DNA from 2 places in the Paenibacillus sp. J22R3 genome. Region 1 is predicted to be linked to the other one. Evidence: predicted binding sites of a transcription regulator. Region 1 holds the regulator's gene; the other holds the start of a gene.

The links. Region 1 encodes LexA, which represses DNA repair genes until DNA is damaged. Its sites were predicted from a motif close to CGAACATATGTTCG; they were not measured.
Region 2: a site for LexA is predicted at 1,849-1,862, ahead of recA (recombinase RecA). Genes of this name have one in related genera too.

The regions. Positions count from the first base shown of each region.
Region 1 covers NZ_JBWDNS010000001.1:177,061-180,481, forward strand. Annotated here, with positions in the region: gene glnA (type I glutamate--ammonia ligase) at 1-577, shown strand, start outside; gene AC0YN4_RS00805 (hypothetical protein) at 713-1,297, shown strand; gene lexA (transcriptional repressor LexA) at 1,401-2,021, opposite strand; gene AC0YN4_RS00815 (LysM peptidoglycan-binding domain-containing protein) at 2,209-2,595, shown strand; gene AC0YN4_RS00820 (DUF896 domain-containing protein) at 2,871-3,068, shown strand; gene AC0YN4_RS00825 (aldo/keto reductase) at 3,099-3,421, shown strand, end outside.
Region 2 covers NZ_JBWDNS010000001.1:1,304,503-1,307,923, forward strand. Annotated here, with positions in the region: gene AC0YN4_RS05935 (RecX family transcriptional regulator) at 1-641, opposite strand, end outside; gene recA (recombinase RecA) at 721-1,779, opposite strand; gene AC0YN4_RS05945 (competence/damage-inducible protein A) at 2,000-3,241, opposite strand; gene pgsA (CDP-diacylglycerol--glycerol-3-phosphate 3-phosphatidyltransferase) at 3,362-3,421, opposite strand, start outside.

The sequences.
Region 1 (3,421 bases):
CAATGTGAATGCGTTCTACGATGAGAGCGACAAGCTGGGCCTTAGCCAAACGGCTCGTTATTACATGGCTGGCATGCTGAACCATGCACGTGCTTTCTCAGCGATTACGAACCCTACCGTAAATTCGTACAAGCGTCTGGTTCCTGGCTATGAAGCCCCTTGCTATGTGGCTTGGTCTGCAAGCAACCGCAGTCCGATGATCCGTATCCCGGCTTCGCGCGGTCTCAGCACGCGTATCGAAGTTCGTAGTCCAGATCCAGCAGCTAATCCATACCTGGCGCTTGCAGTTATGCTTAAAGCAGGTCTTGATGGTATCCGCAACAAAACTCCGCTGCCGGCTCCGACTGACCGTAATATCTACGTGATGACGGATGAGGAGCGTATCGAAGAGGGCATCCCTACCTTGCCGGATGACCTGAAAGAAGCATTGACTGAGCTGCTTCGCAGCGAAGTTATTTGTGAAGCGCTTGGCGATCACGCGCTTGCCCATTTCTATGAGCTTAAAGAAATCGAGTGGGATATGTACCGCACGCAAATCCACGAGTGGGAACGCGATCAGTACTTGACGCTCTACTAGAACCGAAGAAACCCTTGATGCCGTATGGTATCAAGGGTTTTTTGTGTCTTCGAGTATTAGTGCTTCCGCACTTGTACCTCTGCTTTCGCATACGATGCCACAATAGCCATTCGATTCATGAAGGAGGCAGCGTATGTGAAGAAGCAAGCGGCGACAAAAGAGGAGAAACGGTTTCGACTCACCGGAGCGATATTATCCCATGTAGCAGCAACTATGGTGCCATTCTTAAGGAAGATCGTACTGAACTATTCCTATGCCCTGAAATGGTCCAAGGCTATTCGCGGCGCGGATTTAGATACCTTATCCGCTCTATTTAAGTCGGTTGTGCCTTCTGCTAAATTAAATGGGTTCTCTACGAATGCCATAGGTTACTTCTTTGATTTTGAGTTCCCTGAACCAGTTCTTCAATATTCCATCGGAACGACGATTCCGCCCGGAACGACCCAATTCACATTCTCAACCCCGATTCATCGAGCTATTGCAAGAGCAATTCTGCCTTTCTATAAAGCGCTTCGTTCCTCTTCAACATACGCAGCTGCTGTTGCGGCTGCCGTGAACAATAATAATCGAACACGATTGGCAGCCTTGATTCGACAAAAAGTAACAGCATGCGCGCTTAAATCGATAGCAATTGATTTCTCCGGCATAGCCTTAAGCTTCAAATACAAGAGAAGTAAATTCACCTATCGTCATTTGTTATTCCGCGAAATCGTAGGTTAGCTGACATAATGGAGGTACATCGGCGTTGCGTGACGGGTGACAGAAAAAGGGGCATTTCCTGACGCTGCTGCAGCGAGAAGAAATGCCCCTTATCATTTGTTTGTTAGTGGATGTCGCGGAAAAGCCCGATGACTTTACCGAGAATGGAGACGTTACGCAGACGGATCGGTTCCATCGTGGAATTCTCCGGCTGCAGACGGATATGATCCTTCTCTTTATAGAAGGTCTTAACAGTTGCTTCGTCTTCTTCTGTCATCGCAACGACGATATCGCCGTTGGAAGCGGTTTGCTGTTGGCGGACAATGACGTAATCGCCGTTATGAATGCCTGCTTCGATCATACTTTCACCGACAACGTTCAGGATGAATACATTGTGGTCGCCAACCCTGTCAGCCGGAAGGGGGAAGTAATCCTCGATGTTCTCTGTTGCAGTAATCGGTACACCGGCAGTTACCTTACCTACCACAGGAACCTTAGCAATGGAAAGCGGGAATGGAATCTCGTTGTCTTCGCCGTCCAAGATCTCAATTGCGCGAGGTTTAGTTGGGTCACGGCGAATAAGGCCTTTCTTCTCCAGGCGATCAAGATGGCCATGGACTGTAGAGCTGGAAGCGAGTCCGACCGCTTCACCGATCTCGCGAACGGAAGGCGGATAACCTTTCTCGCGAACTTCCGTCTTAATGAATTCTAGTATCGCCTGCTGGCGGTTTGAAAGTTTCGACACCGGAATCACTCCAAAGTTTCATTTGTGTCAAATTATAACACAGAACCGGAGTTCGTACAAACATAAGTTCGAGAAACACAGGTTCGCATATTTTTACGAACAAATGTTCCAAAAACGCTTGACCACAAACAAACGTTCGTGTTATTCTTGATTTATCAAATAGAACAAACGTTTGGGGTGCTGGAGAATGATGACAACGATGTCCACTTACTCTTCTAATTATAAAGGTGAAGCTCGCAATACACGGAATACTCGCGCTGTGAAGCGTACTTGGCAAGAGAGAAGAACAGAACGCCTATTAATGAGACTAGCCGCAGCAACACTGTTCTTCGTACTGCTGTTCACAGGACTCTCACTGATGACAAGCCAAGCGAACAGTGAATATCCTGCAGCGCCAACTGCTTCGGAACAGATTGTAGTTGTTGGCTCAGGTGACACACTATGGAACATCGCTAGCAGTATTCGTAAGGAAGGCGAAGATATTCGTCATGTTGTTTTTAACTTGAAACAACGGAACAACTTAACCTCCAGCTCGCTGCAAGCCGGACAATCCTTAATTATCCCTGTTGAATAACTGGGCTCGCCGAAACAGCTTCAATAGAATCAATACATACTTACAAGAATGATCCATAGGAATCTACATTCAGAAGTCTGAGTCTCTATTGCTCAGGCTTTTTTTATTTCTGGCGGCATAACGTAATTATAAGGTGCACCCGAGGTGGAAAGAGGATGGAGAAGACAAGTGAAAACAAGCCTCAGAGAGGGCCATTTCGCCTTGACAATGGGCAATTAAAAATGTCAAAGTAAAGAATGACATGTTGGCCGAATCAGGGAAGGAGCTTATTTGAAATGGAAAAGATTATCGCCCGTATTAATGAACTATCCAGAAAGAACAAAACCGTAGGGTTGTCGCCGGAGGAACTGGTCGAACGCGACGAGCTTCGCCGTCTATACCTTGAGAATTTCAAGAATAACTTCCGGAATCAACTCGATACCATTAAATATGTGGAAGATGAAGAGAACGGGGAAGATACGATCAAGCATTAGCAGCAGTCTATTTGAAGGAGGACATGTAGCATGCAATATCGTTTACTTGGCCGAAGCGGTTTAGCCGTATCGGAGCTTTGCTTAGGTACAATGACGTTCGGTAATACGACAAGCGAGACGGATTCCATAGAGATGATGAATCGTTTCTTCGAGAAAGGCGGCAATTTCCTTGATACTGCGAACGTGTATGTATCCGGCCGCTCTGAAGAGATTGTAGGTAAAGCGATCAAAGATCGACGTTCAGAAGTCGTGCTCGCAACGAAAGTGAGATTCGCGACTGCGAATCACCCAAACGGCGTCGGTGTTTCAAGAAAGCATATTATGGATGCCGTCGAAGCAAGCTTGAAGAGACT
Region 2 (3,421 bases), 1.1 Mb from region 1:
TCCATTCCGAGAACAGCAGCCTTTACCGCTTCTCTTACCGTATTCATCGGAAACCCGCGGCGCAGCAGAAACACAGCTAATTTCTGTTTCCTCTCACGAGGTTCGCCTTTAATATAAGGCCATTTCTTATGTGCAGCTCGTATGGCGATATCCGTCTCCGATTGCTCATTCAGCTTCTGAGAGGCTTGCTTCGCCATATCTCTGGAGATTCCACGCTGCACAAGCTCCTGCTGCAATAAGCGGCGCCCTTTCATCTGGGTTCGCATCCGTTCGGAAGCATACATATTGGCATATTGCTTATCGTTGACCAAACCTTCCTGTCTCAGACGCTCAATTGCTTTCTCCGCAGTTTCGGGATCGATTTCCTTCCTTGCCAAATACCGCATAATCTCTTTCTCCGTACGCTGCCTTGCCCCTAAATGGGCTAGCGATAGAATGTACGCCCGGTGCCTGGAGTCCTCTTCGACAATCTGCTTCAGTTCATCCCCATGAATTTCTCTGCCCTTCAGCAGACGAAATTTAATCAATAGGTCTTCATGTACGCTGGTGTACGGTTCTTGCGAATCATTGACAAATAGATGGTAGCGCTGCTTGGCCTTCCGGTCCTGTTCAACGCCGGTAATTACTAACACCTCTGTCACTCCCCCAATTCGGACCACTTACTTATAAACAGAGAAGCACCTGTAAAGGTGCTTCTCCGGGTAACCGATCTCCGTCGGTTTATTCCACATCTAGATCTAACTCGTCCTCGTCTTCTTCATCCTCGCTGAATGCCTCTCCAGCTGCGGCTGCAGCTGCCATGTTGCTGGCTTCACGAATTTGCTTCTCGATTACAGCTGCAATGTCCTTATGGTCTTTAAGGAATTGCTTCGCGTTCTCACGGCCTTGTCCAAGACGCTCGCCGTTATAAGAGAACCAAGCACCGCTCTTCTGAACGATATCCTGCTCGACGCCGATATCCACGATGCTTCCCTCTCTGGAGATGCCTTCGCCATACATAATGTCGACTTCGGCTTGTTTGAAAGGAGGAGCTACTTTGTTCTTAACAACTTTAATACGTGTCCGGTTACCGACAATGTCGTTCCCTTGCTTGATGGACTCGATACGACGAACATCAAGACGAATTGTGGAGTAGAACTTCAGAGCGCGACCGCCTGGCGTTGTCTCAGGGTTACCGAACATAACGCCGACCTTCTCACGAAGCTGGTTAATGAAGATCGTGATCGTCTTCGACTTGCTGATCGCACCGGAAAGCTTACGAAGTGCTTGCGACATCAAACGTGCTTGCAAACCAACGTGGGAATCTCCCATGTCGCCTTCAATTTCCGCTTTCGGTACGAGTGCCGCAACGGAATCGACAACGACAATGTCTACCGCGCCGCTGCGAACAAGTGCTTCCGCGATCTCTAGGCCTTGCTCACCCGTATCTGGCTGAGACAGAAGCAACTCATCAATGTTAACGCCAAGCTTGCTTGCATACGAAGGATCAAGAGCATGCTCCGCATCGATAAATGCAGCTTGTCCGCCTGCACGTTGTACTTCTGCGATCGCATGAAGCGCAACTGTTGTTTTACCGGAGGATTCCGGTCCGTATACTTCAATAATCCGGCCGCGCGGGAAGCCGCCAATTCCAAGTGCAATATCTAATGCAAGTGCACCGCTGGATACTGTTTCAACTTGCATATGAGTTGATTCACCAAGCTTCATGATGGAGCCTTTACCAAATTGCTTCTCTATTTGACGCAATGCCATTTCTAATGCGGCTTTACGATCTGCCAAGAAATCCACATCCCTTATAATTTATACTTTCATGATACCTTGTTTCGTTCGCTTTGACAAGACATTTTACGAACATATATTCTTATTTCTCATTTGGCCAAATAGAGAAACAAAAAAAGAACCGCAGCAAAGTAATCTTCGCCACGGTTCTTCCGCTAACTATTGTCGATTATAGTCGAAAATTAATCATCTGACAAGCCTTATTAACAATTTATTCTAATTACAGCGCCTGCCACAGCCGATAAAGAAGCGACTTTGCTGCACGCAGTCGAATAATGCCCCTGCTTCCGCTAAGATGCGCTGTGAACACCTGTGTAGGCTTCCCGCGCTCCGAAAGTCCGAAATACACAAGCCCGACCGGTTTCCCCTCGGACTCTGCAGGGCCGGCTACGCCGGTTAACGAGACGCCGAAATCGCTGCCTGCGAGTTCGCGTACCCGCTCCGCCATAAGCGCCGCAGTCGACTCGCTGATTGCACCGGGTGCATCAGTCCCCTCGAGCTGCGACATCGGGATGCTCAGCAATTTATGTTTCATTAAATTGGTGTACGTTACGACGCCGCCAACAAACTCTCCGCTGCTTCCGGGTACTTGTGTCACGAGCTGCGCGAACAAACCGCCTGTAAGACTCTCAGCGCTGGCTAGTGAGCGTCCGGTCGCACGCAGCTGCCTAATGACAGCTTCCTCGAGCGGAATGTCTTCACGAGCGTACAGATGCGTGCCAACACGTGCAAGGATTTGATCCTCCGCCGATTTAAGTCGTGCTTCGGCCTCCTGCTCGTTTAACGCTTTCGTCGAAATCCGAATCGCAACTTCGCCTTCTTTGGCATATGGGGCAATCGACGGATCGGATTGACCCTCGATTAAATCAATAATAGCCTGCTCCAAGCTTGATTCACCGATACCGGCGAACATCAGCAAACGAGAGAACAGCCTGCGTTCCTCACCCATGACGGATCTAATCCATGCTTTTGCCGGCCCATCGAACATCGGTTTCATCTCGCGCGGCGGCCCCGGAAGCAGCACGTAGCTTGTGCCATCCACGGCGAGTGCATTGCCTACAGCTAAGCCCGCATCATTCATCAGCGGATCACTGCCTTCAATCAGATGCGCTTGACGACGATTGCTCTCCACCATATGAATGCCGCGCGAGCTGAACATCACCTCTATTTTGTCCATAGACGGTTGATGGATCTCAATGGAACGGTTCAAATAATCCGCCAGCGCATCCTTCGTCAAGTCATCCATCGTCGGCCCAAGTCCACCCGTAAAGAGAATGAGATCGGCTCTAGTGCGCGCAAGCTCGATCGCTTGGCGAATTCGGCCTGCATTATCGCCAACGACAGTCTGAAAATAAACATCGACCCCCAGCTCAGCAAGCCCTTGAGACAAATATGTAGCATTCGTATTCACAGTCTGACCCAGCAGCAATTCCGTACCTACAGCAATAATTTCTGCGCGCATGACAACAGCTCCAATCTATGTATGAGGTGGATTAGTAACCAGGTGTAGGAAAAGCAAAGCACCACCCCTTCCTGACGAACAGAAGGAGTGATGCTACATGTTTAATGCTTTAATGCCGGTTTATGCTACCGGAATGAGATTTTTATTTTTGACAAAATAATCGATACCGGAGTAAACCGT